Regions from separate parts of the Priestia sp. MDV22-iso46 genome, predicted to be linked through region 1. Evidence: riboswitches for the same ligand, from Rfam matches in the RefSeq annotation. Region 1 holds a riboswitch; each other region holds the start of a gene.
What was found. Region 1 has a riboswitch for S-adenosylmethionine ahead of mtnW (2,3-diketo-5-methylthiopentyl-1-phosphate enolase). Riboswitches for the same ligand answer to the same signal wherever they lie in the genome.

Region 2: it holds a riboswitch for S-adenosylmethionine, as region 1 does, so the genes downstream of both, AC4NPH_RS21245 (methionine ABC transporter ATP-binding protein) here and mtnW (2,3-diketo-5-methylthiopentyl-1-phosphate enolase) in region 1, are expected to answer to the same signal.
Region 3: it holds a riboswitch for S-adenosylmethionine, as region 1 does, so the genes downstream of both, AC4NPH_RS07980 (trans-sulfuration enzyme family protein) here and mtnW (2,3-diketo-5-methylthiopentyl-1-phosphate enolase) in region 1, are expected to answer to the same signal.
Region 4: it holds a riboswitch for S-adenosylmethionine, as region 1 does, so the genes downstream of both, AC4NPH_RS03810 (Na+/H+ antiporter NhaC family protein) here and mtnW (2,3-diketo-5-methylthiopentyl-1-phosphate enolase) in region 1, are expected to answer to the same signal.

Annotation. Positions count from the first base shown of each region.
Region 1 covers NZ_JBZVWT010000001.1:1,705,968-1,714,111, forward strand. The annotation lists gene AC4NPH_RS08770 (ABC transporter permease) at 1-626, opposite strand, end outside; gene AC4NPH_RS08775 (sugar ABC transporter ATP-binding protein) at 623-2,128, opposite strand; gene AC4NPH_RS08780 (sugar ABC transporter substrate-binding protein) at 2,145-3,221, opposite strand; gene AC4NPH_RS08785 (1,2-dihydroxy-3-keto-5-methylthiopentene dioxygenase) at 3,344-3,859, opposite strand; gene AC4NPH_RS08790 (methylthioribulose 1-phosphate dehydratase) at 3,875-4,513, opposite strand; gene AC4NPH_RS08795 (2-hydroxy-3-keto-5-methylthiopentenyl-1-phosphate phosphatase) at 4,510-5,175, opposite strand; gene mtnW (2,3-diketo-5-methylthiopentyl-1-phosphate enolase) at 5,172-6,416, opposite strand; SAM riboswitch class I at 6,496-6,602, opposite strand; gene AC4NPH_RS08805 (pyridoxal phosphate-dependent aminotransferase) at 6,733-7,905, opposite strand; gene AC4NPH_RS08810 (carbon-nitrogen family hydrolase) at 8,018-8,144, shown strand, end outside.
Region 2 covers NZ_JBZVWT010000004.1:65,250-73,393, forward strand. The annotation lists gene AC4NPH_RS21235 (MetQ/NlpA family ABC transporter substrate-binding protein) at 1-627, opposite strand, end outside; gene AC4NPH_RS21240 (methionine ABC transporter permease) at 645-1,313, opposite strand; gene AC4NPH_RS21245 (methionine ABC transporter ATP-binding protein) at 1,306-2,331, opposite strand; SAM riboswitch class I at 2,463-2,570, opposite strand; gene AC4NPH_RS21250 (thioredoxin family protein) at 2,751-3,050, opposite strand; gene AC4NPH_RS21255 (toprim domain-containing protein) at 3,065-3,415, opposite strand; gene AC4NPH_RS21260 (YusG family protein) at 3,597-3,842, opposite strand; gene gcvH (glycine cleavage system protein GcvH) at 3,922-4,305, opposite strand; gene AC4NPH_RS21270 (arsenate reductase family protein) at 4,441-4,797, opposite strand; gene AC4NPH_RS21275 (acyl-CoA dehydrogenase FadE) at 4,913-6,697, opposite strand; gene AC4NPH_RS21280 (acetyl-CoA C-acetyltransferase) at 6,721-7,899, opposite strand; gene AC4NPH_RS21285 (3-hydroxyacyl-CoA dehydrogenase/enoyl-CoA hydratase family protein) at 7,912-8,144, opposite strand, start outside.
Region 3 covers NZ_JBZVWT010000001.1:1,548,421-1,556,564, forward strand. The annotation lists gene putP (sodium/proline symporter PutP) at 108-1,586, shown strand; gene AC4NPH_RS07965 (SIMPL domain-containing protein) at 1,819-2,478, shown strand; gene yoyC (protein YoyC) at 2,541-2,807, shown strand; gene AC4NPH_RS07975 (trans-sulfuration enzyme family protein) at 2,843-4,024, opposite strand; gene AC4NPH_RS07980 (trans-sulfuration enzyme family protein) at 4,008-5,153, opposite strand; SAM riboswitch class I at 5,225-5,342, opposite strand; gene AC4NPH_RS07985 (hypothetical protein) at 5,510-6,172, opposite strand; gene AC4NPH_RS07990 (spore coat protein) at 6,237-7,400, opposite strand; gene AC4NPH_RS07995 (CotH kinase family protein) at 7,531-8,144, opposite strand, start outside.
Region 4 covers NZ_JBZVWT010000001.1:723,309-731,452, forward strand. The annotation lists gene AC4NPH_RS03775 (DUF2339 domain-containing protein) at 1-104, opposite strand, end outside; gene AC4NPH_RS03780 (hypothetical protein) at 278-514, opposite strand; gene AC4NPH_RS03785 (hypothetical protein) at 614-1,057, opposite strand; gene splB (spore photoproduct lyase) at 1,211-2,239, opposite strand; gene AC4NPH_RS03795 (transcriptional regulator SplA domain-containing protein) at 2,351-2,599, opposite strand; gene AC4NPH_RS03800 (LacI family DNA-binding transcriptional regulator) at 2,684-3,643, opposite strand; gene AC4NPH_RS03805 (hypothetical protein) at 3,768-3,896, shown strand; gene AC4NPH_RS03810 (Na+/H+ antiporter NhaC family protein) at 3,936-5,246, opposite strand; SAM riboswitch class I at 5,333-5,439, opposite strand; gene AC4NPH_RS03815 (ABC transporter permease) at 5,541-6,308, opposite strand; gene AC4NPH_RS03820 (ABC transporter ATP-binding protein) at 6,301-7,212, opposite strand; gene AC4NPH_RS03825 (YtoQ family protein) at 7,383-7,823, shown strand; gene AC4NPH_RS03830 (Ger(x)C family spore germination protein) at 7,977-8,144, opposite strand, start outside.

The DNA of each region.
Region 1 (8,144 bases):
GTATAGGAAAAAACGATATGAACAAGCAGCACAGTCAGCAGCATAATGATAACAGGAACAGGAATACCTAGAAAGTGACCTTGCCCTAGCGCAAGGAAAGATGGAATAAAAATTCCCGGAGCTCTGTCTCCGCTTGGTAAAGGCATATTGGTATAAATAGCTGAGCCTTTTGTATACGTTAATAAAATCCCCTGTACGATGAACATCATTGAAAGAGTAGCTAAAATATCAGGAATCTTTACTTTCACTACTAAAAAAGCATTTACTAACCCGATAAGAAGCGATGCAATAATCGGAACAATGATAGCGACTGCAATTTCTTGTCTGTGTAAAACAAGCATAGAGGCTGATAAAATAGTGGCTAATCCAGCCGTAGACCCTACAGATAAATCGAGTCCGTTGACGGTTAACGATATCGTTACACCAAGCGCGATTAAGGTAACAATGGAAATAGAGCGCAGGATATCACTAATGTTTTCTCCTGTTAAAAAGTTAGGTGTGGCAATGGAAAAAATAATCATAATAATAAAAATCATTAAGACTGTCCCATATTTATAAAAAAAATCGAAAACGCTTATTTTTCTCTTTGGTTTCGCTACAGGTTCTGTTACATACTCCGCACTCATCCTTTTACTCCTCCTGCTGTATAATAAAATAATTTTTCACTAGTTGCTTCTTCTTTGGATAATTCTTTCACGATTTTTCCGTTGTACATAACATAAATTCGATCCGCTACCCCTAGCAGCTCCTCGAATTCACAGGTTGCATAAACAACTCCTTTTTGCTGTGACACAAGATTTGTAATTAAATCAAATATCTCTCGCTTGGAGCCTACATCGACCCCTTTAGTTGGCTCATCGAACAACAGTACGTCAGAGTCCGTAACAAGCCATTTTCCGATTGCTACTTTCTGCTGATTTCCACCGCTTAACGTTCCAACTGACTGCTCGATAGAATGAGACTTTACTCCAACTTGCCCAGTCGTTTTCTGCGCTTTTTCTTTGATCTTTCCTCGCTTTAGAAACGAATAATTTGTAAAGCGGGACAGACTTGGCAAAACTAAGTTATCCGCAATCGATTCATGAACAAAAATCCCTTCTTTTCTTCGTTCTTCAGGAACAAGAGAAAGACCTTGTGCAATATAATAATACGGCTGCTTATTCAACTTTAGTTTCTTGTCTTTTAACCGAACGCTGCCGCTCACATATTGCTCTAGTCCAAATAGACTTCGGCAAAGCTCCGTTTTTCCTGCTCCCACAAGCCCTGCAATACCTACTACTTCTCCTTCTTTTACATAAAAAGAGATATTAGAAAGCCGCCCTGGAAGAGATAATGCTTCTACGTGTAAAAGTTGGTTTCCTACTTCTACTGATTTTTTGACCCACTGCTTTACAGAAGCCGTTCCTAACATAAGTGTAATCACGTCTTCGATCGAGGTATGTGAAGTTTCTTTTGTGGCTACATAGCGTCCGTCTTTTAAAACCGTTAAGCGGTCACAAATATCTACCACTTCTTGAAGACGATGTGAAATGTAAATAATACCTACTCCATTTTTCTTCAGCTCTCTCATCACAGAAAACAATTGTTTCGTCTCTTCCACACTAAGAGGTGCGGTTGGTTCATCCAAAATTAAATAGTCAACGTTCTGTACAATTGCACGTGCAATAAGCACCTGCTGCTTCTCTGATAGAGTTAAATCAACAACATTTTTTCTAACGGATAGAGAAGAACCAAGTAAAGCAAGAGCTTCTTCCGCTTTTTTATAAATAGATTTCCAGTTTACAAATGTCTTACTTTTCTTAGAAGCCTGCACATCTAGCACGATGTTTTCAGCTACTGATAGCGAAGGAATCAGCGCTACATCGACTTCTTGATGCACAATGCCAATGCCGTGGCGCTTAGCTTCTTTAGGAGAAGAAATGGAGATTTCACCTCCGTCTTTGTAGATCTTTCCTTCGTATTCGTCGTAAGCTCCGCACAATATTTTCATCAACGTACTTTTACCAGCACCATTGGCTCCCAATAAAGCATGAATTTCCCCTTTTTGAACAGTAAAATCAACTTTGTTCAGGGCTTGAAAAGAACCAAAGTTTTTTATAATGTTCTTCATTGAAAGCTCGTTCGTCATCTCTATCCCTCCACTTCTATTCTTTTTTACCCCATTCTTCTACGTACTGACTAAGCTGATCCATATTAATCGTTTGATTAGGCAAATCTGTTTGTTTTACTAAAACGGGATCAAAGGAATAATAGCGAGGGATCTCTTGACCGGAAATCTTTTTAAGAAGCAGATCAACTTGCTTTTCTCCTACTGAAGCTGGATTTACGGCAGCTGACGCTTTCCACGGGCTGTTTTTTGCCTGCATCATTTGCAAATCTTCATCAGATAAGTCTACTCCGTACACTTTAATCTCGTCTCGTCCTGCTTCTTTAATCGCTCTCGTTACTCCTTTTGCAAATTCGTCCCAAGGTGCCCAAACGGCCGCAATGTCTCCTTTATTTGGATACTGCTTCAACACAGCTGCCATTTTATTTTGTGTGTCTAATGAGGTATTGTCCGTTGCGCTTCCGAACGTGGCAATTTGTTTTACATCTGGATAGCGATTCATCATAATTTTATAAATGCTGTCACGCTTTTCCATCGGCGCAAAGCCTCCAACAAACGCATATACAATGTTTCCTTTTCCGTTAATGTCCTGCATCATTTGTTTCAAGCCCTGGAGCGCAAGCATATAATCGTCTTGATCGATGGTTGTAACGCCTTCTACTTTTAATTCTACGTCTGTTGCAATAACGGGAATTCCTTTTGCAATCGCGCGCTTCACACCAGGTTCAAGAGTTTCAGCCCGGCCGTGGTCAATCATAATACCGTCAACATTTTGGTTAATAGCCGTGTCTAAATAAGCAGCCATTTTGGATTGATCATTGTTTGAATCAGAAACGGATAGCTGTACTCCTGCTTTTTTAGCCGCTTTTGTCACACCTGTTATATATTGAGCAGCATGAGTGCCTGACGTAAATTCAGAAATAAGCGCAATTTTTGTATCTTTCGTAACCTTTTTTCCTTCTTGCTGTACAGGCTTAGCAGAAGCCGCTTGCTGCGCTGGAGCTGCCTGTGCTTTCTCGTTTAGACTTGGCTGTTCTTTCGTGCAGGCAGCCAGCGCAAAGACTAGAAGCACGAGCAAAGTAAGTGGCCACAGCATTTTTTTACTCTTTTTCATGGTGTTCCTCCCATTAAACTTATTATTCACATAAAAATAGTTAGTTTTATAATAATCCAAAGAATACCCCGCTTTTAGATGTAAAAGCGGGGTGATGATGACCTATGCTTTACAAGTAATTGTTATGCGTAAATAGGTACCCATCCTTCAGTTGTCACGAAAATTCGGACAGCGACTACTTTACGATCTTCCATTAGTGTAAAGTAATGAAGAATGTTTTCTGGTACTGAAATTAAATCGCCCGGCTCTAATTCAACATCAAAAAATTCGCCGTCTTTTCCTTGAATAACAAAAATTCCATGACCACTTACAATAAAGCGAACTTCGTCATCTGTATGAATATGCTTGCGCTGAAAGTTTTTTAACAATTCATCAATATTTGGTGTAGATTCCGATAGCGAGATAACATCTTGAGCTTTATAGCCGCGGCGTTCAGAAATATCTTTAATATCCTCACCAAAAGCGTTTAAAATTTCTGTTTTTTCTTCATCAGTTAAATCATATTTTTCACGAAGATTTTCTGGAAGTTTTGTAATATCCCAGTTTTCATAAATAACTTCATTGTTTGCCAGAAAAGCTGATACTTCCTCTTGAGTTTCAATTCTTTTATTGTTTACATGTAAGCGAATTTGCGCCATTGTTGCTTCCTCCTTTTATAAATGCACTTTTGGCTTAAGGCCTTTAAGTGACAGTAGTTTAATATGGTAGCTAAATAAAAATTCATAGGCTTCTAGCGCTTTTTTTGTTTCAAATGCATTTTTCCCCCATACTGTAATTCCGTGGTTACGAATCAAAATCGCGCCTTGGTCGCCTTTTATATGGTGAGAAAACTCTTCTGCTAGTGTCGGAATATCTGCGTAATTCGGAATAATCGGAACAGTAATTTCCGCATCTTCTTCCCAAATGCCTAGCGCCTTAATAATTTCTTGACCTTTGAATGAAATAACGCCTTCATCTCCGTACAGTTCAGAGATCACGTTGTTGTCGATTGTATGTACATGAAGACTGCACCCAGCATTCGTTAAATCGTAAATCTTAACGTGCAAAAGCGTTTCAGCAGAAGGCTTTAAATGCGTGTCTTCTGCAGGCTTTCCGTATTGATCAACTAATAAAAAATCTTCATTTGTACGTTTTCTTTTGTCTTTTCCACTTGCTGATACAAAGAAAGTTGTCGGATTTTGATCCACTTTAATTGCTAAGTTTCCGCTTGTACCGAAGAACCAATCGCGCTCTGCCAGCTCATCTTTTATATCCGCAAGCTCATGCAATCTTTGCTGAGCCATGATACTCATGCTTTCACCTCTTCTGTTAATTCTTGTAAATGATGAATCACATCATAAAAAGTAGAAAAAGGACGATACGGTAGAGATAGCTCTTCACATTTTTTGATTAAAAAGTCACGTGCAATGACCGTATCAGCTAATTTGGCAGCCTGCAAATCCGTAATGGAATCGCCAATAACAACCGTATGATCTCTTTCATCTGCAAGATGGCGAATAATCGTTGGCTTACAGCAGCCGCAGTTATTTGTACACTGTTTATCACATGTATGAGGCCACGTAATGGAAATGCGCTCACCGGAAAAATCAGATCCGTTGCAGTAGAGCATTTCCTCTGCAACTCGATTTCCCAAAAGTGGTTTTACAAAAAAGTCAATTCCTCCGCTTACAATATAAAGCGGAATATGGTGCTCTTTTGTATAGGCAATAAAATCATCAAATCCATCTCGAATAGCAGACGTCTCTAAAATATAAGAAATAATATCTTCCTTTAATTCCACGGGGAGCAAGGCAAACATTTGCCCTACTCCTTCTTGAATGGAGACGCGCTGTGCCAACACGTCGTCTTTAATACTTTCCCACTCCGGAGGAGCAAATTGCTTCATAATAGCAATAATGTTATCGCTATTTGTGATTGTTCCATCAAAGTCACAAAAGATTTTTAACGATGTCATGCTTTCACCTCTACTGTTCCCCATAGTTCTAAGGCTTTTTGCAACTCTTTTGATTCTTCCGCTTTTTCGGCTAGTGTTTGATGAGAGAGTACTGCATCTATCGCCGCACGGAATGCCTTTCCTCCTCCGATAGCTCCGTCTGGATGACCGTGAACTCCGCCTCCTGCATTAATAATGCTGTCGATTCCAAAGTCCTTCATAAGCTGCGGTACCATTCCAGGATGAATTCCTGCTGAAGGAACCGGGAAAGACTGCTTATATTTGTATACAGGACGCGTTAATTCGTAGGCAATGCCTGTCGTATCTTCAAGAGAAAGCGCTACGCTTCCGTATGGTGATGGAAACAGTGAAAAATCTGCTCCGGCTAAGCGCAATAGCTTTCCAAGCAGTAATGAATTTGAAAAACCGTAAAATTCTGATGGCGTAAGCGCTCCGCTAACAGCTGGGTGTGCCATAATCGGCAAGTTAATTTCATCATCTTCTCGAAGTTCCTGCAGTACGTCTAACCCGTAAGCAAATGCGTTGAATAAAAGAGCATCGGCTCCTAGCTCAGCTGCTTTTCTCGCTTTTTCTTTTAATTCAAACGTTCGTCCCGTTAAATTAACAGCATACAGCGTGCGGTGTCCCGTTTTTTCGTATACTTCATTCAGTACTTTTTTCCCTTCTGTAACACGAGCTTCAAAAGGTGTTCGTTCACTATCAAACAAAATCTCGTCGTCTTTAACCAAATCCACTCCGCCAAGCGCTTGCTCACGCAGCTGAGTTGTTAAGTACGTCATATCTCTTCCAATCACGCCTTTAAAAATACTCATCACAAGCGGACGGTCATAAACGCCTAATTTCTCTCGGATACCTTCTATTCCAAAGCGCGGTCCTGGGAATTCAGCTAATAATTCATCAGGAAAATCCAAGTCTAATAATTTCACTTTTCCATCAAGTGATAGTTTTCCGAAAACCGTAACTAAAATAGCCGGTAAATCTTTTGAAAAGTTGGCAGTTGGATAAGCAATTTTGACAATAGCCTGCTTAATTTCTCCGCCTAAATATCCGTTTACACGTTCGCAATCTTGAAGCTCAGTTACTGACACGACGCGCCCTTTATGCTTTTGAAGCTGCTGTTGATCTAAAAGCGGCAGATCTGTCCATGAGCCGACGGTTAGTCCTAAAGCGATTCCTTCCGCTTTTTTATGAAAATTCCCTTTATTATCATGTAGTAAGTAGCTTGCAACGATTTCGCTCATTATGCTAAAAACTCCCTTGCTGTTTAATATCGTTAATAAAAAAGCCTCTTCTGTGATTAAGAAGAGGCTTTCGTTGCTCTTCTTATCTCTCAGCTGCTGCTGCAAGAATTAGCACCGTGCTTAACATGCGTTAAGTCGGTTGCCGGGCTTCATCGGGCTAGTCCCTCCACCTACTCTTAATAAGAAAGTTGCTATTTATTTAAATTGAATTCGTAGATTATATACTAAATAAAAAATACCGCTAGGATTTATAGGTTATTAATCTCGTTAACTTCTTACATATTAAGCCAACTCAAAAAGAGTTGTCAATGCGTTTTTAAAATAAATTCAATTTTTTTATTCGAGATACAGCTTCTCTCATGCGCTCTTCATCCGTCAGCAGTCCTACGCGCACATAGCCTTCACCATATGTTCCAAAGCCTACACCAGGCGCAACTACAACGTGCGCTTTTTCAAGAAGTAAATCTGAAAACTGTTCGGAAGTATATCCTTTAGGAACTTTTAGCCATGCAAAAAAGGAGCCTGCTGGAGATGTAACATCCCAACCAATTTCTCGAAGCCCTTGAATAAAGGTATTGCGTCTAGATTCATAGCGCTTAACTAAATCATTCACACATTGTTGAGATTCCAACAGAGCTGCGGCTGCTGCCTCTTGAACCGCCCCAAAGAGACTGACATACATATGATCTTGAAGAAGATTAATAGCTTCTACTACACTTTCATTTCCTACAGCAAATCCAACTCGCCATCCCGCCATGTTATACGTTTTAGAAAGAGTATAAATTTCAATTCCCGTCTCTTTTGCACCGGAAGTCTGTAAAAAGCTGATTGGCTTTTTACCATCAAATCCAATTGCTCCGTAGGCAAAGTCGTGTACCACACAAATATCGTGCTTGGCAGCAAATGCCACGGTGTCTTCAAAAAATTCTGCCGTTGCCACTGCACCAGTAGGATTATTCGGATAGTTTAAAAACATGAGTTTTGCCTGTTCTTTAGCACTTTCACTTATCTCTTCGTATACGGGTAGAAAATGATTTTCAGCCGTGAGCGGCATCACTTCCATCTTTGCCTTTGCAAGCTCTACTCCAGACCAGTAATCAGGATATCCAGGATCCGGAACCAGCACCGTATCTCCAGGGTTTAACAAGCACTGCGGGATTTCAACAAGTCCACCCTTTCCGCCAAATAAAATCGCTACTTCTTTTTCAGGATCCACATCAACGCCATATTCTCGCTTATAAAAAGTCGCCACGGCCTCTTTTAAAAACTGGTGCCCCCGAAATGGAGAATATTTATGATGCATAGGATTAGCACTTGCTTTTTGCAGTGTTTCTACAATATGTGAAGGAGTAGGCTGATCAGGATTTCCCTGCCCTAAGTTAATAACGTCGTGCCCTTGGGCCATTACTTTTCCTACCTTGCCTACAAGTGATGCAAAAAATTGTTTTGGTAAACTTTTTAATAGTTCCGATTGCTCAAATTGTTTCATCATCGCACACCTTCTCAAAAAATTCTTGAAATTCTAGTCACAAATAATATATTGTAATACTCAACTTGTAAAGTCATTTTTTTCAACTACTAAAAAAAGGACGGATGATAAAGTGAGTGTAAAAATTACGTGTTTGCAGCTTGATATTGCGTTTGGAAATCCAACTAAAAACCGAAAATATATCGAACAAAAAATGACGGAAGCCTTGAAAGAAAACCCTGATATCCTTGTGCTTCCGG
Region 2 (8,144 bases), on a different contig from region 1:
GTTAGCATTGATAACAACAGCGTCACCTTCATTATTTTTGTACATTTGAGGTAACAATCCGCCTTCAACATCGGCTTTAAATTTTAAATTCTTCGGGTTTTCTACGATATCTTTAATTTGTGCATCTATTTTCTTTACGCCTGGTTTTAATTTGATTACGCCGGCTTTTTCAAAAATCGATAAAATACGTCCTTGCTCTGCTACTGCATCACGCATAATAACTGTGCCGTTTTTCGGAAGATCTTTTAAGCTTTTGTATTTTTTAGAGTAGATACCGATTGGTTCAATGTGAATGGCACCGGCACTTACAAAATCATACCCTTTTTCACCCTTGTGATCTTTTAGCACTGAATTCATATAAGGAACGTGCTGGAAGTAGTTTGCATCAATTTCATTGTTTGCAAGAGCTGTGTTCGGTAAGATGTAATCTTGGAATTTTTTAATTTCCAAGTCGATTCCTTGTTTTTCTAAAATCGGTTTTGCTTGTTCTAAAATTTCAGCATGAGGCGTATTAGATGCACCCACAACAATTTTCTTTTCATCTTTTGATCCATTGTTAGATCCACATGCAGCTAATCCTACTACTAGCGCAGATGTTAGTGCTAAAGCCGAAAGCCATTTTTTCATAATAAATAATCCTCCCTTTATCTTTTATCAATTTTTGCAGTAATCGCATCTCCAATAAGTTGGATAATAAATACAATAATCAAAATTAAGATCGTAGCAGCTAGCGTTACATCATTATGACTGCGCTGGAATCCTTCTAAATATGCAAGATTCCCGAGACCTCCAGCTCCAATCACACCCGCCATTGCCGTATAGCCGACTAACGCAATCGTCGTTACCGTCAAACCAGAAATTAAAGCTGGCAGCGATTCAGGTAACAGCACTTTAAAGATAATAGTGCTTGTTGTTGCTCCCATTGATTTAGCAGCTTCAATAACACCTTTATCAATTTCACGCAGACCAATTTCTACAAGACGCGCGTAAAATGGTGCTGCTCCAACAATTAGAGCAGGTAACGCTGCATTAGCGCCTAAAATACTTCCTACCAATGCTTTGGTAAATGGAATCAGTAAAACAATTAAAATAATGAATGGAATGGAACGAAAGATATTTACAACTGCTGACACAATGGCATATAAAGGTTTGTTTTGCCAAAGCTGTCCTTTGGACGTTAAAAATAAAAGCAAGCCTAATAAAATACCTAGAACAAACGTGGCTATAACTGAAATAGCCGTCATATATAGTGTTTCATTTGTCGCTTGAATAAAATCATCTAAAATAACGTTTGGAAATAGTTTCTCAAGCATTTGTCATTACCTCCACTTCTACCTGCTGCTCATGAATGTATGCAATGACTTTTTCAACTTCTGTTAATTCTCCGTCTAAATGAACGAACAACGTTCCGTATGAACCTGTTTGTGTATGAGAAATCTTTCCTTGCAAAATATTAATCGTTACATCAAACTGTTTTAAAATCGTTGTAATGAGCGGTTGCTCTGCTTTTCCGCCAACAAACGTCAGCTGAATAATTTGCCCGCTTGGATATAACTCCTGTACTTGTTCAATTGTTTCAAACGTTTCTTCTGGTTCAGAAATCTGTTGAACGAATCGTTTTGTAATCGGCTGCTTAGGTTTTCTGAATACTTCTAGCACTTGTCCTTCTTCTACCACTGCCCCATTTTCCATAACGGCTACCCGATGACAAATTTTACGAATAACGTGCATTTCATGAGTAATCAATACAATGGTTAACCCTAGCTTCTCATTAATATCTACTAACAGATCTAAAATGGAATCTGTCGTTTGAGGATCAAGCGCTGATGTTGCTTCATCACACAGCAATACTTTTGGGTTATTGGCTAGCGCTCGAGCAATACCAACACGCTGCTTTTGTCCACCGCTAAGCTGTGATGGATAAGCATTTTCACGCCCTTCAAGCCCGACTAGCTTGATAAGCTCGTCTACTCGTTTCATTCTTTTTTCTTTTGAGATCCCTGCTATTTCTAACGGAAAGGCAATATTTTCTCGCACCGTACGCGACCACAAGATATTAAAGTGCTGAAACACCATACTGATTTCTTGTCTAGCTTTTCTGAGTTTTCCGCCTTTAATTTTTCCAATATCATTACCTGCTACTTCGACCGTTCCTGTCGTTGGTGTTTCTAACCCGTTTAGCAAGCGAATTAAAGAACTTTTCCCCGCTCCGCTATAACCAATAATTCCGTAAATTTCACCTTGGTTAACGGTTAGATTCACATTATCAACAGCTGTTACTTGACCGCTTTTAGCCTGATAAATTTTTGTAACGTCTGTTAATGTAATCATATTTCTTCACCTTCTTTAGTAAAAACTTAATTATGTTAGGTTGCCCTATAGGATGAAAAAGCCGTAAAACAATTTTCCTCATTAAAAAAGCCTCTCTGCGCATGACAGAAAGGCTCGATATTTAATCCTTTCTCTCATCTTTCAAAGCGCATAGCTTTGCAGGAATTGGCACCATTTCAGTTAGTCTGACGGTTGCCGGGTTTCACAGGGCTCAGTCCCTCCACCTCTCTTGATAAGAGTTCGCAACAATTATTTTGTTTTTGGGAAATATTCATTCATTTATGAACATTCATGAGTGTGATTTTAGCATGTGTCAGATAGGCTGTCAACAGATTTTGTTCTTGGGATAATATCCCAAGATTTCAACAGCCCCAACGGTTTGCTCTCTTTCAATTTCTTCATTTTAAACAAACGTTTGATTATCGAAGCTCTTCAAGTACGTGCTCGATAGAATGAAACGCATAGAGTTTTTTTACCATTTCGCCATTTTTCACTTCAATCAAACAAGGTACACTTTCAATTGAAAATACTTCTGCTTTTGAAGGCATATAATTTAAATTGCTCATTCCGATGGTCACACCGGGCAGCATCGCTTCTGCTACGGTTAACATTTTTTTTGCCAGCTGACATGTCCCGCAAAAAGGTGTATGGAAAAAGATAAACGCTCTTTGTCCTTCTTTTAACTGATCGTCAAGCTGTTTTTCGCTCCATTCTTGCATGTTGCTCATTCCTTTTATGTTAAAAATTCTGCATTAACATCGATATTGGCACTCAGTAATACTGTTGCTATGTGATGTCTAGGGGCAGCAGCAACCTCTCGGTACATTTTATCAATATATAGATGCTCTGCTTCCGGAAGCTCTCGTTTAAATTGTTTTCTTAGCTTATTCCCTGAATCATCAGAGTCAACGAGTATGTATACCTCTTTGTTAAACGTAAAGTCAATAATTTCATCCAGCTTTGATAAACTAATCGTACCGTTTGTACAGATAATTTCAATTGGTTCTCGAATGATATCTTGGATACGTTTTTTATCTGATTTTCCTTCGACAATAATTACTTTTTCGATTTCAATTAGCCCCATTTTCATCACCCATAATCGTCAGTTGTATAGTAACATCATTTCTTTATGCTATACAATATTCGTTAATGTATCACAGTTCACCTGTTTTTTAAAAGAAATTTGCAAGAAAGAACTGTTTTAAAAGGCAGCTTAGGCCATATTGTTTCCATAAAACAAGAAAAACAGCGGCAGTTGCCACTGTTTAGCACCATCCTGCTTCTTCGTCGCAGTCTGTATATTTTTGCGTTTCACCTTGCTTTTGTACATCCGTATATTGGTAGAACTTATTATTTTCTTGCGAATACCCTTCTTCAAAGCGGTATTCATTGCCGCTTGTTCCGTAACTAACTTCACCAATTGGCTGCTTATCAACATATAATTTCATGCCGCCGTCATGAAATTTAGCTGTAACGCGATCTGTAACGTCCATTTTTTGTTTTTCAAACATAAAAAGACACTCCTTTAGCTTGTTTACTAATAGAGTGTCCAGTCAAAAACTTTTCATAAAGACAATTTATGGAGGAATATTATCCTTCGTTTGTCATTTCTTCGTATTGCTCTGCTGTCATTAGCTTGTCTACTTGAGAAGCATCAGACGGTTTGATTGTAATCATCCATGCTTCTTCGTATGGAGATTCATTAACAAGCTCAGGGCTATCGCTTAAGTTGTCGTTGACTGCTACAACTTCACCGCTAATTGGTGCATAAAGCTCAGAAACTGTTTTTACTGATTCAACGCTACCAAACGGCTCGTCAGCTTCTACTGTTGCTCCTACTTCTGGCAGTTCAACGAATACGATGTCGCCAAGCTCAGCTTGAGCGAAATGCGTAATACCTACGCGGACAACGTCTCCTTCTGTTTTTACCCATTCATGCTCTTCAGAATAACGCAAATCTTTTGGTGTACTCATCTTAATCCCTCCAAAATATGTATCGTAATTTGTTTATATAAAAAGCGCCTTCAACGTGGAGAACACTTTCTACAACCTAAAATAACTTCCTATTAACAGTGTAACGTAAAAGGTAAAAATTTTCTATTTGAAAACTTACTTCCATACGTCCTCAAACTGCTCTTCTTTGAAGCCAAGCGTTACTTTTTGTCCATCTGTTAGCAGCGGACGTTTAATTAACATGCCATCTGACGCAAGAATAGACAGAAGTTCGTCTTCACTCGCACTGCTTACTTTATCTTTAAGCCCTAATTCGCGATACTTTTTACCGCTTGTATTAAAGAATTTTTTTAATTCTAAGCCGCTGTTCTGATAATAAGATTGCAGCTGCTCTTTTGTTGGCGGGTTTTCTACAATATGAATTTCTTCATACGCTACTCCGTTATCATCCAGCCACTTCTTTGCTTTTCGGCACGTACCACACTTTGGATATGAATAAAAAAATAATGACATTTCGTCAACCACCCTTTATTTTAAGCTTTTTTCGTATTTTAACACATCCTTTATCATTTACCTAGATAGAGGCTTCTTAAACAAAAAGAAGCTCGCGAAGCGAGCTCCTTTTCCCTTAAACTGTAAACTTCTCTACTTCTAAAAGCGTTTTTGCAATCTCACGCTTTACGCTAATCACATTGATTGGTGTATAGCGCGTTAACTTGCGAAGAGACGAAAGCATGACTCTAAGCGTATCACCTTGTTCAACGCCAATTAACGTTTCTTTTGCATCTGCTTCAATTCGATTAAATGCTTCTTGGCAAAATACTTGCGTATATTTTACTTTCAAGCTGTTTTGATCTGCACCTGTTTTGGAAATTGCTTTTTCAGTACGTAAAACAGTGGATTCCATTGCATATACGTTACTAATCATATCGGAAATATTAACGAGAATTTCTTGTTCTTTCTCTAATTCTTTACCATACTTCTGTGCAGCTAGACCTAAAAGCAAGAGCGCAATTTTCTTCCCATTTTGCACAAGCATTTTTTCTTGATCTAACGGCTCATTTCCTACTTCCTGCGGCATAAGCATCATCAATTCTTCTTGAAGCGTTTGTGCTTTTTGAAGCAGCGGAAGCTCTCCTTTTAGCGCTTTGCGTAAATATGTGCCTGGTACTAAGAGTCGATTAATTTCATTTGTTCCTTCAAAAATACGGTTAATGCGAGAATCACGATACAGGCGCTCAATTTCATACTCGCTCATAAAACCATAGCCTCCGTGAAGCTGCACCCCTTCATCTACGATGTAGTCAAGAGATTCCGTGGCAAACACTTTGTTTAATGAGCATTCAATGGCATATTCAGCAATGGAAGCGGCAATTTGTTTTCCGTCTTTTTGCTGTTCTTCTGAAAGCTGGCCCATATGGTCTTCAAAAAGTCCTACCGTACGATAGACGGAGCTTTCAGTTGCGTACAATTTAGAAGCCATTGTTGCTAACTTTTCTTGGGTTAATGAAAATTTAGCAATGGGCGTTTTAAACTGCTGACGCTGGTTAACATATTGAGACGTAATTTCTAACGCACGTTTACCTGCTCCAACTGCTCCAACTCCAAGCTTATAGCGCCCAATATTTAAAATGTTAAACGCAATCACATGGCCTTTTCCAATTTCACCTAACACGTTTTCTTTTGGAACAAGCGCATCTTCAAGAATCAACGTTCTTGTTGATGAACTCTTGATTCCCATCTTCTTTTCTTCCGGTCCAACCGAAACGCCTGGGAATTGGCGTTCAACGATAAAAGCAGAAAATTTATCGCCGTCGATTTTCGCATACACCACGAACACATCAGCAAATCCGGCATTCGTAATCCACTGCTTTTCTCCATTTAACACATAGTGTGTGCCTTCGGCGTTAAGGCGAGCTGTTGTGCGAGCACCGAGGGCATCGGAACCAGAACCAGGTTCTGTTAACGCATATGCGGCTATTTTTTCCCCAACTGCTAAAGCAGGTAAATATGCTTGTTTTTGCTCTTCTGTTCCAAATAAGACGATTGGCAATGACCCAATTCCTACGTGAGCACCATGAGTGATGGAAAACCCGCCTGCTCGAGACATTTTTTCAGCAATTAAAGCGGAGGTAATTTTATCCAAACCGAGTCCGCCGTATTCTTCCGGTACATCTGCACCAAGTAACCCTAATTCACCAGCTTGTTTTAATAACTTGACAGAACGGTCAAACTCATGCTTTTCTAAATATTCCACTTGTGGAAGGACTTCATTTTCTACAAATTCATCTGTCGTTTTGGCAATCATCTTTTGTTCAGATGTATAATCCTCCGGCGTGTAGACACGGCTTGCATCGCCTTCTTCAATTAAAAAGCTTCCACCTTTAATCATTTGTTTTGTTCTATTTGACATGTTCATATCCCCCTTTGAAATGATTATGCTAACAATTCAAATACACCAGCAGCTCCCATTCCTCCGCCAATACACATCGTGACAATTCCAAACTGCTCATTTCGACGCTTCATTTCGTGCATTAAGCTAAGAGTCAGCTTAGCTCCGGTACAGCCTAATGGATGACCTAAGGCAATAGCGCCTCCGTTTACATTTACTTTATCTTCATTAATATTTAATTCACGAATAACGCCAAGTGCTTGAGAAGCAAATGCTTCATTTAATTCAAACAATCCGATATCAGAAAGCTCCAGCCCTGCTAGTTTAAGAGCTTTAGGGATGGCAGCTACCGGGCCAATCCCCATTACTTCAGGCGGAACTCCTCCAACTGCAAATGAGCGAAACTTAAGCAAAGGCTTTAACCCTTCTGCTTCAGCTTGTTCTTTATCCATTAGAAAAACGGATGCAGCTCCGTCACTTGTCTGCGAAGAGTTTCCAGCTGTTACGGATCCTTTAACCGAAAAAGCTGGACGAAGTTTCCCTAATACATCCGCAGTTGTGCCAGGACGAACTCCTTCATCTTGAGAGAACATCAGCTTTTGTTCACGGAGCTTATTGTTTTCATCCACTTTTCGAAGCGTCACTTCCACCGGAACAATTTCGTCGTTAAACTTCCCTTCTTGAAGTGCTTTTGCTGCTTTTTGATGGCTGCGTACAGCAAACGCGTCCTGGTCTTCACGTGAAATGCCGTATTTCATGGCCACTTGTTCTGCTGTATGTCCCATGCCCATATAATACTCCGGCGCATTTTCAACCAGCTGAACATTCGGACGCGCTACGTTTCCAAACATCGGAACAAAACTCATTGATTCTGCTCCTCCAGCTAACACTGCTTTGGCTTGCCCTAGCATAATTCGTTCTGCACCATAGGCAATACTTTGCAAACCTGATGAACAATAACGATTAATCGTTATTGCTGGCACCGTATAAGGCAAACCCGCAAGAGCGCCAATATTTCGAGCCATATTCAAACCTTGTTCTGCTTCAGGCATCGCACAACCAATAATTAAATCATCAATTGGTCCTTCGTATCCTCCTGCTCGGCGAAGAGTTTCTTTAACCGCAATGGCCCCCAAATCATCAGGTCTAACACTTGCCAGTGAACCTTTTTTTGCTTTTCCAACCGGTGTCCTAGCACCTGCTACAATAACTGCTTCTCTCATTTTTTCTCCCCCTTAATTACGCAGTGGTTTTCCTTTAACTAACATGTGCTGCATACGTTCTTGAGACTTCGCTTCTCCAACAAGGCTTAAAAATGCTTCTCTCTCTAAGTCCAGTAAATACTCTTCATCAACTTCCGAACCAAACGCTACACGTCCTCCGGCTAACACAAATGCTAACTTACTAGCAATTTTATAATCATGTTCTGATATATATCCTGAATACTTCATGGATTGGGCTCCTAGCA
Region 3 (8,144 bases), 160 kb from region 1:
ACGGGTTGATAGTATAGGAAAAGTTTGTTAGTTTTAAAAACCATAAGACGTTTTCATGGGATGTGTTGCTTATCCCATGCATAAAAAATGCATAAAGGGGAGATTTTGTGGATATTGGGGTTTATATTTCACTCGGCATTTATTTTGTAGGAATGCTCGGAATAGGATGGTATGCCTATACAAAAACCACTGAAGATGTAGCTGGCTATATGTTAGGAGGACGCGGGCTAGGTCCAGCCGTTACCGCCCTTTCAGCTGGCGCTTCGGATATGAGTGGGTGGATGTTAATGGGTCTTCCTGGCTCCATGTATGTAACGGGCCTTTCTAGCGTATGGCTAGCAGTAGGTTTGTCTATAGGTGCTTATTTAAACTATTTAATCCTTGCTCCGCGCCTTCGCACTTATACGGAAGTAGCGAACGACTCCATTACAATTCCAGACTTTTTTGAAAATCGCTTTGGCGACCATGCCAAGGTTCTTCGAACAGTATCAGCAATCGTTATCTTTATCTTCTTCACTCTTTACACTTCAGCTGGTATGGTATCAGGTGGACGATTATTTGAATCGGCATTTAGTTTAAATTATCAAATTGGCTTGTTCGTAACAGCATCTGTTGTTATTGCCTACACTCTTTTCGGCGGATTTTTAGCCGTTAGTTTAACAGATTTTGTTCAAGGTGTTATTATGTTTCTTGCCTTAGTTTTAGTACCCATTGTAGCTTTCACCAATGTTGGAGGCGTTAACACAACAATGGATATTGTACAGGACATTAATCCAGCATACCTTGACATTTTTAAAGGTACGACCGTTTTAGGTATTATATCTTTCTTAGCCTGGGGACTTGGCTATTTCGGACAGCCACATATTATCGTGCGCTTTATGGCTATCTCTTCTGTTAAGGAGTTAAAACCCGCACGTCGTATTGGAATGAGCTGGATGATTATTTCTATTATTGGTGCTATGCTGACAGGGCTTGTTGGAATTGCATATGTAGAAAAAACGGGTATGAAACTAGCAGATCCTGAAACTATTTTTATTAAATTTGCGGATATACTCTTCAATCCGTTAATTACTGGATTTTTATATGCAGCTTTACTAGCGGCAATTATGAGTACCATTTCTTCTCAGCTGCTTGTAACGGCAAGCTCTGTTACAGAAGACTTTTATAAAACATTTTTCCGACGCAAGGCCTCTGACAAAGAGCTTGTGACGGTTGGAAGAGCTGCGGTTTTAGGTGTTGCAATTATTGGCATTTTGCTTTCTTTAAAACCTAGTGATACGATTTTAGGGCTGGTTGGATATGCTTGGGCTGGATTTGGTTCAGCTTTTGGTCCTGCTATTTTACTAAGTCTTTACTGGAAGCGTATGACTCGATGGGGAGCACTTGCAGGGATGATTGTAGGTGCTGCTACAGTATTAATTTGGGTAAATACTCCATTGAAGGATGCCCTTTACGAAATGATTCCTGGGTTCTTTTTAAGCTTATTAGCTGTTATTATTGTAAGTTTACTAACAAAGAAACCGTCAAACGATGTTCAAAATCAATTCATTGAAATGAAAGAAATCTTAATAAAAGAATCGAAATAAACAAAAAGAAGCTGAAGAAAAGTATGTTAGTTGAAGGAAGATCCGAACGATGAATCTAGATTCTTGATGAAGAATCAAATTCGTTCGGATTTTTTTATTGGTATGGTGAATGTAGGTATCATGTATGTAGGTGCTTCTAGCGGTTGATTTAGTTATGTCTCAATCTCTTTTTGTTTTTAATCTCCTTTTCTTATCATATATATACTAAAGATCAATAAAGGAGGTTTTTGGTATGCAACATTCTTATTTCCCGTATGAACCTACACAGCAACTGCGCGTAGATACACAAAATAGAGAAATTAAAGTAATTGGTGAAGGAAGTGTTTCAGCAGTTCCAAATGAAATTTCCATGACGATTGGAACGCGCACGGAAAACCGAGACGTTCAAGAAGCCTTAAAAGAAAATTCAGCTGTTTCAAATACTCTGCTGCAAGAGATAAAAAACCTTGGAATTAATGACCAGCAAATTGAAACGGCTTCATTCACCATAAATCCTAAATATGATTATAGCGATGGAAAATCGACTCTTACAGGATACGAAGTACAGCACTTATTTAGAGTAAGAGTACAAGATGTAAAACAAGCGGGCGACGTCTATAACGCTACGTTTTCGAGCGGAGCCAACGTAGCGCAAGACCTTCAATTCCACGTTACAAATGATGATAAATATGAACAAGAAGCGATAAGTAAAGCTTTGCTTAACGCTAAGGAAAAGGCTTTTACCATTGCCAACACGCTGCAGCTTCCTATTAACCAAATCCCTATTTTAATCGAAGAAGGATCCGTCTATCAGTCATCTGGCTCCTCGCCTAAGTTATTAGCGGCCTCTCCCCCTATTCAAGCTCAGTCCTTGACTGTATCTGCTTCTGTAAAAGTTACGTACACGTATTAATACTTATGGTAAACTATAGATTATTATAATGAAGAAACTAATCTAAAGGAGCACTTTGCACAATGACTTCTGAACATTTACTAGCAGCTTATCAAACCCTATGGTTGAACCGTTCGTTCGCTTCTAAACAAGCCATGACAAGTGAAGATCAGCTTCACGAAGCCATTATGAAAGATTTAAAGGATGAAATGACTCATCCACGCGTCCGGCAAACACCGCATGTAAAATATCATCTTGGCATAAAAAGAATTCTAAACAGCAATCTCTCCTCTGATGAAAAAGTTGCGCTTACGTCCCTATACACAAACCTTTTAGATAGCTGTATATAACGATAAAAAGGACTTCCTTGATGGAAGTCCTTTTTTTATTTAATTAACGCTTTTTCTTCTAAGCTTTGAAAAACGGCGTCAAAGTCTTGCTTCAAATCCTCGAATTCCTCTAACCCTACTGAAAGGCGAAGAAGTGAATCAGTAATTCCTTTTTCTTCACGTACTTCTTTTGGGATACTTGCATGAGACATTGTTGCAGGATGCGTTAGAATGGATTCAACTGCACCTAGACTAACGCCAATTGAAGCCAATTTCACTCCTTGTAAAATATGTCGTGCTACTTTTTCATCCTGTACTTGGAAAGAAATCATAGCTCCGTATCCATTTGCTTGTTCTGAAATCAGCTTGTGGTCTGGATGACTTTCTAAGCCTGGATAGTATACACAGCTTACTAGAGATTGTTCTTCAAGCCACTTTGCAAACTGCAGCGCTGTTTTTAACTGCTGATCTAAACGAACTTTTAATGTCTTAATTCCTCGAAGCAGTAAAAAACAATCCTGTGGTCCTAAGATAGCACCAAAAGCATTTTGTACAAACTTTACTTCTTCTGCTAGCTTTTCATCGCTTACCACAACTAGACCGCCAATGACGTCACTGTGACCGCTGATATATTTTGTAGCACTATGAATCACAATATTTACACCAAGGTCAATCGGCTGCTGTAGATAAGGTGTTAAAAACGTGTTATCCACAATTGTAAGGAGATTGCGCTCCTTCGCCAAACTTGCTACTGCTTTAATATCCGTTACCTGTAAAAATGGATTTGAAGGGCTTTCGATATAAATAGCTCTCGTATCTTTTGTGATTGCTTCTTCTACTTTCTCAACCTTCGTTGTATCAACAAAAGTTGTTTTGATACCAAACTTTGAAAATAACCGTGTTAATACACGATATGTCCCGCCGTACGTATCGTGTGAAACTAAAATTTCATCCCCTGATTCAAAAATAGATAACACCGATGAGATAGCAGCCATACCTGATGAAAAAGCAAAACCAGCGTATCCATTTTCTAGCTGAGCAATGGTGTTTTCTAAAGCCTCACGAGTTGGATTTCCTGAACGAGAATAGTCATAGCGGCCGTTGTTCGTCTCATCTTCTTGGTTAAATGTAGATACCTGATAAATAGGTACGTTAACCGCTCCAAAATGACCGTCAATTCCTGTATTTGCATGAATTAAGTTCGTACCGAATCTATGTTTATTATTGTTGGTATGCATCAAATGCCTCCTTCAAATCTTTAATTAAATCATCTGCGTGCTCAATTCCAACTGATAATCGCAGTAAACAGTTTGTTACTCCAACACGATTTCGAATTTCCTCGGGAATATCAGCGTGTGTTTGACGAGCTGGGAATGTCATTAAACTTTCCACGCCTCCTAAGCTTTCTGCAAATGTAATAACTTTAACATTTTCCAAAAGCGTGGACACGATGTCAGGGTGTGAGACAGCAAAAGAAATCATGCCTCCAAATCCAGTCGCTTGTTTCTTCATGATTTCATAGCCTGGATGTGTTTCAAGACCAGGGTAATACACTTTTTCTACGAGATCATGAGCAGTAAGCCAATTTGCAATTTTCAGTGCGTTTTCGTTATGCTTTTCCATACGAAGCGCTAGCGTCTTAACACCGCGCAACAACAACCAGCTATCTTGTGGACCTAAGATTGCCCCAGCTGCATTTTGATAAAAACGAATTTTCTCTCCTAAGCTACTACATCGAGCGACTACAAGACCAGCAACTACATCATTATGCCCCCCAATGTATTTGCTCGCACTATGTATCACAATATCTGCTCCAAGCTCTAAAGGACGCTGATAGTAAGGGGACATGAATGTATTGTCAACGATAGTAAGCAAATCATGCTGTTTAGCTAACGCAATTGCTTCGGGCAAATCAGTCACGTGCATCATTGGATTTGTAGGTGTTTCAATAAATAAAGCTTTCGTGTTGGGACGAAGCGCATCTTTTACTTGCTCGAGATGGGCTGTGTTGACGTACGAAACAGTAATTCCTTGCTCTGAAAAGATTTCATTTAGTACTCGGTACGTTCCTCCGTATAAATCTTCTGATACAATTAAATGATCTCCGTTTTTAAATAGTGCTAAAACTGCCATTACGCCCGCCATTCCTGAAGCAAATGCTACTCCTACTTCTCCTTTTTCTAAAGCAGCAATTGCTTCTTCCAATGCTGTACGAGTAGGATTTGCCGTACGTGCATAGTCAAATCCTGTACTTTGCCCTAAAGCAGGATGAGCAAATGTTGATGCTTGATAAATGGGTGTTGTAATAGAACCTGTTGAAGGGTCGCGACCTACTCCTGAACGAACTAATAAAGTTTCAATTTTCATCTATTTCTCTCCTTAACTCAAAATAAAAAACACTCTTCACAGATGGAAGAGTGTTCGTTTATACACGATTTCTCTCATCTGTTAGAACAATACTGATGTTCCACAGGAATTAGCACCGTTCAAATGAATGTTTCATTTGATGGTTGCCGGGCATCGCAGGGCCAGTCCCTCCGCCACTCTTGATAAGAGTTCTATATAATTGTTGGTGGTTAACGTTTGTTGTTAATAACTTTAATAAAGATTTTCTTTATTGTCAACATAATTTTCTAAAAAATTCAAATCATCTCATTTGTTTATTCAATATACTTATCCTGATAAGCACATAAAAAAAAGAGACGACAGCCAGGTCTCTTTTTCTAAGGCAAGTGCACAGATTTTACGTGAGCTAACTTCCAATACATACTTTCTCCATTTGCCGTAATTAGTTCAACAATATTATTAGAAACTTCTTTAAGTACGCCAATTTTTTCTGATTGATCCCCTAAATCTAATACGACCAGTTGATTTTCATATTTTTTAAGCTGCTCTTCAAAGTTTCTGACAAAAGGTGCAGAGGCGGGCCTTACCGGGAGCTCTTTGTCACTTAAAGAATAAGGGGTTAACTCATTACTGTAAGGGGTAAGCCATTTCAAATGATGTAGAGAAACAAAGACATTTTTATACACTGGAGAATAAAACACAAGATAATCATTCAGCACGCTTGTGATATAGCCATGCAATGATTTCCCTCCCGTTACATAAATTTCAATAAATTTCCCTTTTGCCTGCTGTAAAATATTACGATAAGAAATTCGCTGACTTTCTTCTATCAAGTTCTCTTCTATTTCACGTAAAACCGTATAGTCTTCTTCTGATACTTCTCGCAAACGATGCATGTGTAAAAGAGGAATATACAAATAATCATGTCCATTATACAAAATCATGACATCTAACCCTAAGTCAACAAGTCTGCCAATAAACTTAGTTTTCCCTGAAATATCTACTTCTACAATTTTATTAATATAACGATTTATACTCATTCTCCTCCCTCTTTCCTATATGACAGAAAAGGTGCTTTATAAGCACCTTTTTTGTTCTTATTCATTATGCTTTCCAACGATAATTTTTTGTTTGGATGACTTGCTCTCTTGACGCTGACGAGTGTGAATCTGTGCGGCGGCTTTTTCCTGACGAGTGTGAACCTGTGCGGCGGCTTCTTCCTGACGAGTGTGAACCTGTGCGGCGGCTTTTTCCTGTACGACCTTCTGGAACGCCTTCCGTTGATCCTCCGTCTTCAGCATTTGTATTTTCCTCTTTCTGCTCATCATCTTGATTATTATTTTGTTTAAAAGATCCTTTTGCTCCTACACAAATGGTTTTAACATGTCTTGGCTGTAAGCGTAATACTTGATTGTCCTGAACAAGGGTAAAAGTACCATTCCGACTTTGCACCAATACACCTTCTACAGCTTCTGGACCGCCGCCGTTGATCGATACCCATTTGTGTGATAGATGAGTAAATAAATTATTAAAGTTTTTTGATTTCATATAAGTTGGTTCCTGATTTGTAGCAAATTGATTATTCATTTGAATGTTATTATTGTTATTATTATTGTTATTATTGTTTTGATATTCACTTATACTTTTTACATGTTCAACATTGATATAGACGATACCATCATCTTCCGACAGTAATACAAGGTAAGCAGACTCTGACGAACCTAATACGTCAAGGAGCTGGCCTGCTTTTTTCTCAGGACCCCCTTGATTTATTTGAACATATTTACTTTTCAGTAATGATAAAGTACTAGCAAATGTCTTGCCTCTATACAACTCTAAAGTACCGTCATTATCAAACCCGGTAAACGTCTGTGCTGAATTTGACATAGCATCTTCCGTAATACTCTTAACATGGGATAAATGATAATATACAACAGTATATTCTTGTTGATTATTTTGATTATTTTGGTTACTTTGGTTGTTTTGGTTGTTTTGGTTGCTATTTCCCTCATTATTATTTTCATCATTGTTATTATTGTTATCGTTTTCTACTGCTAATATTAAATAATCAGACTGAACATCAAGTAAATAACCTGTTTTTGATTCAGGACCTCCTCGATAAACAGTCACCATTCTTCCTTTTAAAGGTTTAAACTGCGAAGAATAGCCTTTATCAGTTCGATTTGCATTTTTGCTGTGGCTGCGTTTTCGGTTTGGATTTGAATCTTGACCTTGATTTTGCCCATAATAATAATAATAGTTTTCCATTCTTTTTCCTCCTTGTTAGTCATCCATATTGGTCATTCATACTGTATATATACGTATCATGTACAGCTATTGATTTCGTACATTTGCCTATTATTAACAAATTCCACTTCTGCCTATCATTCTATGGTATCTAAAAAGCAAGAAGATTATTTTTAATATATGCTGTTCGGTCTTTTATAAAGGATAAAATAAATGCCGGCTCCTCATAAAATTGTTCTATATTGTTTTTTACATAAGGATCTTTCAAAATATAAGGCTTAAGCTCTTCGTGCATTTGATAGACGATGGGTTTCATATATTCCACTGTAAATTGATTATTTAGAACATTGTTCATCTTTTTAATATAACGTTTTTTAATGCTATCTACTGCCAATAAGCGAGCGGTAAGCGTGTTAAATCCTTGTGCACGGACGTAATCCCCTTCCATTACTTTTCCATTTACATCTCTTCCCCAAGTCGCATCATAATCCCATGGAATCAGTTCAAAGCGTCCACTTTCATGGTTTCGATAGAGGGCATAATTATGAACAAAACCGTCGTAATTCTGCATACAAATAATACCAACTAACCAAGATAAGTAGCGGTCGACGTGCAGATACTTCTCAATATTCTGTTCGAATTCTGTATTTGTCCACGTATTAAGATTAAATATAAACTGCTCTAATTTTTCCTCATCTCCTTGTTTCACTGCTTTATCTTCATACCCTGATAGCAGAGTTGTTTTCGGCTTTTTATCTAAGTCGC
Region 4 (8,144 bases), 980 kb from region 1:
GATCTTGGAGAATTTGTTTTATATACGAGCGACTTTAGCCTAGCTACGTCTTCTTCTAAACTGCTTATTTTTCGTTCAAGTTCTTCTATTCTTTCTTTTTCCATATTTCCTCACCCTTTCTCTTTAAAGTATTTGTGATGTTTATATGTATATCTTACAGCGCTTAACTATTATACTATTAAAAGGAATATCTCTTAGAAACATTCTATTTTTAGCAAAAAAAAATACAGCGCCCTTTTCAAAAGAAAAGTTCGTTGTATAGGATGTGCTGCATTTTTTATGTCACTTTCTCGCTGTATGTACTATGAAATCCCGCTTCGATGTGGGCTACTTGAAAGCTATGGTGACCAATTAAATATTTAACAATATCCACACGGTCAATTTTACCGGGCTTATTGTTCATTGCTTCTCGCACCATAGATTGAAATGTTTCTTTGCAAAACTTCTTTTCATGAAGCAGAATCGTTTCACAATACTCTTCATGGTCTCCCTCTGAAATACGATAATAATGCATTTCTTTCACCCCTTTTTAATGGTATACCTATTACATACCCCAAATATTGCTATTTTAACAAATTAATTTTATTATTCTTTATTTTTCTATATATATGGTTTATAGGGCAACGTTTCGAAACTCGTCGTTATAAATGCTAATTTGAAGCCGCTGAGAAAAACGTTCTTGTTCGATATATGTTTCAGGCATTAATCCAACAGGATATACCTTAGGGTTTTCGCCACTGCCTAATATGTATACATACATCTTTCCTTCGCTTGTATATCGAACCTTCGTCGAAATACCCCCTTGCCCTTGAAGAGGCGCATAAACAGCTCTTACATTATCTCTTATTTCTTGTACAAACCCATGTAGTTCAATATCAGAATCATAATAATGGTTTGCTTCATACAAGCCGTAAATACGAGACTTATCGATATCACATAATATGTTCCAAAATTCAGATAAATTTTCTTGGAACAACACTTGAATAAAATTTCGTGCAGCTTCTTGCTGTTCGTTTGTTAATTCTTTTGTTAGCGCAAACTCTTCATTTTTTAACATCTCAGTCACCTCCCTTTTGTATGTAATACGACAAGAGATAAAAATAACCTCTTTTTTTCAACTTATTAGCAAGCAATTTATTTTTTTACATTAAAAATTGAAAAGTTATTTTGACTAAGGCGTCAGAATAACTTTTCAATTACTGTAGAATAATTACGTAAAGTATTCGATTTTTGCATTCGGAAAATACTGATCAATGTAATATTCCAACGTCTCTCTTAATTCTTGTTCTTCATCTTTTGCGTATACATATTTTCCAATTCCGTAACGCCCCCATTTGTAGCGGCGCTCCTCTTCATTCATCTCAAGCTTTGTTTTCGGATAATTTTTCTCGATTACCCGCTTGGCCGGCTTGGTAAAGCGATGCTGAATCATTTCAAACGTAATATCATCTCTTGACTCCTCAGGTATAGAGGCGTCAAGCTTTTCAAACAACTGACGGTATCCCTCTTGCCAACCTTCATGAATGTAAATAGGCGCCACAATAAAGCCAAGTGGATATCCGGCTTTTGCAACTTTATTAGCAGCTTCAATCCGGTAATCAAGAGGAGATGTACCAGGTTCAAAGTTTTTTATAACATAATCTGCATTTATGCTAAAGCGGAAGCGCGTGCGACCATTATGTTTAGCATCCAATAAATGATCCACGTGATGAAATTTAGTCACAAAGCGCAGTTGACCTAGTTCACTTTCCCCAAAATATTCAATCGCGCGCTTTAATGAATGTGTCAAATGGTCAATTCCTACGATATCAGATGTACAAGCCGCTTCAAATCGCGTTATTTGAGGGGCTCTCTCCTGCATATATTGCTCTGCTTGACCTAATATTTCTTCAACATTCACGTACGTGCGAATATATGGTTTGCTTCCCATTGTTGTCTGCAAATAACAATAGTGACAGTGCCCCATACACCCTGTTGCAAACGGTATTGCATATTCAGCTGACGGTTTAGATGTATCAAATTTCAATGTTTTACGCACGCCAACTACTAAAGTCGACTTGGCATTGCGATATTTTTGCAAATCATTTTTTCCCGGTATATTACGCACTTGATTATGAGAAGTTGTTTGACGAATCTCAATTCCCATCTTCTCAAATTTTTCTTTTAATTGAACACCAAGCGGGTACTCCATTGCCCCTGGCTCAATATATACTAATTGAGGTACAAAAGGTTTTATCATCATGTACACTTCCTTTTTTCTAATATTAATAGCGTTTGAAAAACAAAAAGACTCTATCCTTGGTAATTATTTTTCAAACAAAAAAGACTCTCCGTTTAAGAGAGCCTTGCGTCAGTCATATTGTTCATAATCAAATATCTTATTATACATTTTTTCAGCTTCTTCATATGTTGAATACACGGCATCATCTTCAGCTAACAAATGATAAGACTCATGTAAAAACAGCGCCTTTTCACCTTTGTTTTCAGGATGTTCAACAATTTCAGCTTGATTAATATTTGCAACGTTTGCCGTATGAGGATTTCGGTAAATAACAAATACTTGATCTCCCACTTGATATTCTTTTTTCTCCACGATCATCATCCTTTTCTTTTTTCTTTACTCGTATGATGTCCGCTTTTGCTCATTTTATCCGGTAAAAACCCTCATAGCATCATCAAGAATTCATACGCTTTTACGCTCAATAAACCGAAAAGGGAGCTCAATTTTCTGAGGAACCTTGCTTCCCACTAATGTAAAAAGCGTTTCGCCCATTTCCTTAAGAGGAAGTTCTATCGTTGTTATTTGTAAATAAGAAGAAAGCGGATGATTATCAAAACCAATGATAGCTAACTCACCAGGAACTGAAATACCCGCTTGTTCGCACTGAGCTTTTATTCCAATAGCTACTTGATCATTTGTTACTAAAAGCGCCTGAGGCCGATTTTTCATCTGCACTAGTTTTTCCACCACTTTTTCACCATCTGTCACGTTCAAACAGCCTTGAAAAACCCATTCCGGATGATAAGGCTGATTTATTCTTTCTACATATTCTTTGTATGCTTGTTGCCGCTGCAGGCTATTTGTACCCGTCATTCTTCCAATACAGTAGCCAATATCCGTATATCCTTTTTCTTTTAAATACATAAGCGCCTGCTTAAAAGCTGCATAATGATCAACGTATACGGAGCGAATAGAACGATTCTGTACGTTTTCGCACACGGCTATCGGCCCGTGCTGCTGATAATATTCAATCGTGCTCCAGCTGCTTGCTCTAGAACAAATAATCACTCCATCAACTTGCTTTGTTTTCAGCATATGAAGCGCTTCTTCTTCTTTTTTCACATCATAGTTCGTCTGACAAATAACAAGCTGATACTGCTTTTCTAACGCTTTAGATGCCACTCCTTCTAAAAGCAGACTAAAATACGGATGATTAATAAAAGGCAAGACGACGGCAATCATATTTGTTTTCCCTTTTGATAAGTGAACGGCATTAATGTTTTGTTCATAATTAAGTTCGTGAATAACCTGCTCTACCAGCCGGCGTTTCTCTTCTTTTACATACGGATGATGATTTAGCACCCGGGATACAGTCGAAACAGATACACCCGCTTTTTTTGCGATATCTCGGATATTTGTCATGTTTTCACCTTTTTCTCTTGCGCTGAAACGCGTTTCATACTTTATTCTCATTATAAAGTGAAACAGCAAGAAGCTAAACCCGTTACCATCGTGTTTTTATTCATTTACGTAAGGAGGTCATTTCATGGGTATTTTATTATTTATTTTATTATGCGGAATTGAAATTGGAGGAGCGACTTATGCACTTAAACAAAATGAGACGCTTTGGAAGGAGTTAGATGAAGAAAAGCCGACTGATTTTTTCAAACAGTAAAAAACCCTTAAAAAGAACATTCTTTTTAAGGGTTTCATATTACGCAGCTTCTTTAGATGACTTAGACTTTTTATTTAAACGAGGAAATCCAATTACAATCGCAATGATTCCGCAAACCGCTGTTAACATTGGATAGAATGTAAATGGAATAATCTCAATCGGTGAAACTTTAGCAAACCCTGCTGCGAGAAGCATTTGTGCGCCGTAAGGGATAAGCCCTTGAACGCTGCATGAAAACAAGTCCAGCAGACTGGCTGATTTACGATTATCAATTGAATACTTATCAGAGATTTCTTTTGCTAACGGACCTGCTGTAATAATTGAAATCGTGTTATTAGCCGTCGCTAAATTAGTTAAACTTACCAGTCCGGCGATGCTGAATTCTCCGCCTTTTTTTGTTTGAATGCGTCGTGTTAATAAATTCAATAAGAACTGAATACCGCCATTATAGCGAATAAGCTCAACCATTCCGCCAATTAACAGAGATAAAATAATTAACTCTGACATTCCGCCAATACCTTCTGTCACAGTTTTAGCAAGAGAAGAAAGCGTGTAGCTTCCGTCAGCTAATCCAATCACGCCGGCTAGCACAATTCCTCCGGTTAAAATGCTTAATACGTTTGCACCAAATACTGCAGCAATGAGTACGCCGATATAAGGCAAGATTTTAAACCAGCTGAAATCTTTAATTTCTACTGATGACGTGTTTCCTAGCGTCATTACAAGCAATAGAATCACTGTAACAATCGCTGCAGGAAGTACGATAAAAAAGTTTACTTTCAATTTATCTGTCATATTTGTTTTTTGCGTACGAACTGCCGCAATCGTTGTATCAGAGACAACAGATAAATTATCACCAAACATTGCACCGCCAATCACACCGGCTATTGCCAATGTAACAGAAACATGCGCTTGCTCACTGATTCCTACAGCGATAGGTCCCAGCGCAGCAATTGTTCCCATTGATGTTCCCATCGAAATTGAAATGAATGCGCCAATAACAAAGATTCCTGCTACGACTAAGCTTTGCGGAAGCACAGAAAGCGCTAAGTTTACCGTTGAATCCACAGCTCCCATGCCTTTAGCGACTTCAGAAAAAGCACCTGCTAAAATAAAAATAAGCACCATAATAATGATATCAGGATGTCCTGCTCCTTTAGCAAAACGCTCCACTTTTACATTAAGTGAATCTTTGCGGTTCATAGCCAGCGCCACAATGGCTGCAATGATAATGGCTACTAATACAGGCAGCTTATAAAAGTCTCCCGTTATAATTCCTGATCCGACAAACAGGACTAAAAAGACGCCCAGCGGTAACAGCGCCCAGCCGTTTCCTTTTTGTTGTTCCATTCTTAACACCTCTTGTTTACGTAATAAAAAAAGACCTCTTCTTATTGATAAGAAGAGGTCTCTTATTTTGTATCATAAGATTACCCTTCTCATCTTCCAAACGAAACATCGTCTGCTGGATTTGGCACCGCACTGCGTACAGCCAGTTGCCGAGACATCATAGGGCCAGTCCCTCCGTCTCTCTTGATAAGAAGTTTATAGTTGTTTTAAAAATAGTCTTTCACTACTGTAATCTCTTTTTATTTAATTGTCAAATGCTATTTCAGAAAAATATATAGTGCGAAAATTCTCACATCAATTAGCTACGTCTCGTTTTAAAAACGCTGCCCAAGCTACGCCCATAAAGAAGACAAAGTGTGCAACTAAGACGAAGATTGAAAATGGAATCGTCATGCCGTCAAACATCGTCTTCATTCCGTCCATATACTGTACAAAGTTCGTGTTGGCAAATAATAAAAATTTCCCCCACCATAAACCTAGCTCTGATACTAGTCCTGTTACAGCTTTTGCGCCGATACTTACGACAATAGCCAGACTGGAAGCAAGCGCGCTGTTTCTAAATAAAGACGACAGCATGAATGCGAACGTCATCATCATAAACGTTTCCATATACGCACTGTCATACGTAAGCGTAATGTTTTTAAGCAGCTGCGCATCTCCTTCTAGACTGGTAAATCCAAAGAACAATGCTCCCCATACAAACGAAAAAAGCAAATAGCTCAGTAAATAATACAAGCTAATTAAAATGAGGGTTAGGTACTTGGATGCTAAAATCGTTGAACGTCTAGCAGGGCGAATTAAAAGAAGCTTAATGGTACCTGCCTCAAACTCTTTTGCAACCATTGACCCTCCAACAGCAAGAGCAAAAAATTGAACGAGAATCAGCATACCTGAACTAAATGACAGGAAGTTCAAAATGTTGTCTTCTGTTCCTGCACTGTTTGCTACTTTCTTCATTAATAGAGCCATACAAAGAGTCAAAATACCGATGGTAATAAACGTGATTTTTGTACTTCTTTTGTGAAACCATTTCATGTGTTCATTTTGAATTAGCTTAAGCATGGTGCTCTCCTTCCGTAACGGACATAAACGAATCTTCAAGCGTCTCATACACAGGAGTGATTCGGTAGACTAAAATATCGCTGTCCACTAATTTTCTATTGACAGCTGGAATTTGCTCTTTCACAATTGCTACGTCAATAATATTTGATCTCATCGTTACTTCAAATTCTTGTGATAAAAATTCCGCTGCTTTTTGCGCGTCAGACACCTCAAATTCTACAAACATTCCTTGATCTTGGCGATTTGGAGATAGATCTTGAACGGCTTTTAACTCACCGTCTTGAATAATGCCAACGCGGTCACATAGTGCTTCTACTTCTTTTAATAAGTGGCTCGCGATCAAGATCGATATTCCTTCTTCCCTGCAAAGCGTTTGTAAATATGTACGAAACTCTCTCATTCCCGCTGGGTCTAGACCATTTGTTGGTTCGTCTAGTAAAAGCAATGCAGGCTTATGTAAAATAGCTTGAGCCACTCCTAAACGCTGTCTCATCCCAAGAGAATACGTCTTCACTTTTGCATGAATGCTGTTTTCAAGCTTTACTAAAGCAATGACTTCATCCAAGCGTTCTGATGTGATGCCTTCATGCATATTAGCAAAGTGTTTTAAATTTTGATAGCCCGTCAGATAATCATAAAACTCAGGGTTTTCAATAATCGCTCCAATTGATTTCATAGCTGATGTAAACTGTTCTTTTAAAGGAAACCCATTGACGGTAATTGTTCCCTCTGTTTCTTTAATGAGTCCTACGACGGTACGAATTAGCGTTGTTTTTCCAGAGCCGTTCGGGCCAAGCAATCCGAAAATCTCACCGCGCTCAACCGATAAGGATACATCATGCAAAATGGTTTTCTTCCCAATTACTTTACTGACATGATCTACTTGTAGCACTGTTTCTGTCATCATGTACATCCTTTCTTTAATTAGCAATACGCCTTCTATTGTTTCTCTTTTTTAACTATTTGTCTACTATAACCTTATTTTTGGAAAAGTAGCCCATTCAAATCATTCGTATTATCCGCTTACATTTGATAAAATAAAACAAACTTTAGTTAGAGGAGGACTTCTACATAATGAACTTAACCGTATACCTTGCCGGGCAAATTCACGATAACTGGCGAGACGAAATTAAAAACCAAGCAGAACAATTAAACCTTCCCCTTACCTTTGTCGGTCCCATGACAGACCATGACCGCTCCGACAACATTGGAGAAGAAATTTTAGGAAAACAGCCTAACGCTGTCTTAAAAGATGAAGCTGCTTCTCAAATTAATAATTTACGTACGCAGGTACTCCTAAAAAAATCTGATGTGGTTATTGCTTTATTTGGCGAAAAATACAAGCAATGGAACAGCGCAATGGATGCGGCGACAGCCATTGCATTAGATAAACCGCTAATTTTGGTTCGCCCTGAAAAACTGCATCACCCGCTTAAAGAACTGTCAAACAAAGCCCAGGTTGTAGTCGAAACGCCAGAACAGGCTCTTCAAGCATTAGCTTATATTTTTGAATAGCAAATAAGAGCTGTCGGTTCTGGACAGCTCTTATTTTTCATTTATCCCTCAAGCTCATTACTAGGGGAAATATTTTTTTAGCAAGCTCTAAGGCTATTCCTTTTAGTTTCTTTCATTTTCAACATCAAAACAAGCAAAATTGTACTTAGCTACTCATTTTTTTGATCCTGACGTTCCATAATCTTTAATCATTAATTTTACATCATAGTTAATTGGAACTTCACTAAATGTTTGATCCCAATTGTCTTTGACCCTCATCCATACTCTGGGCCTCTTAATTCTCAATTGATTTCCGAACCCGGCCACATCGACTTTATATTC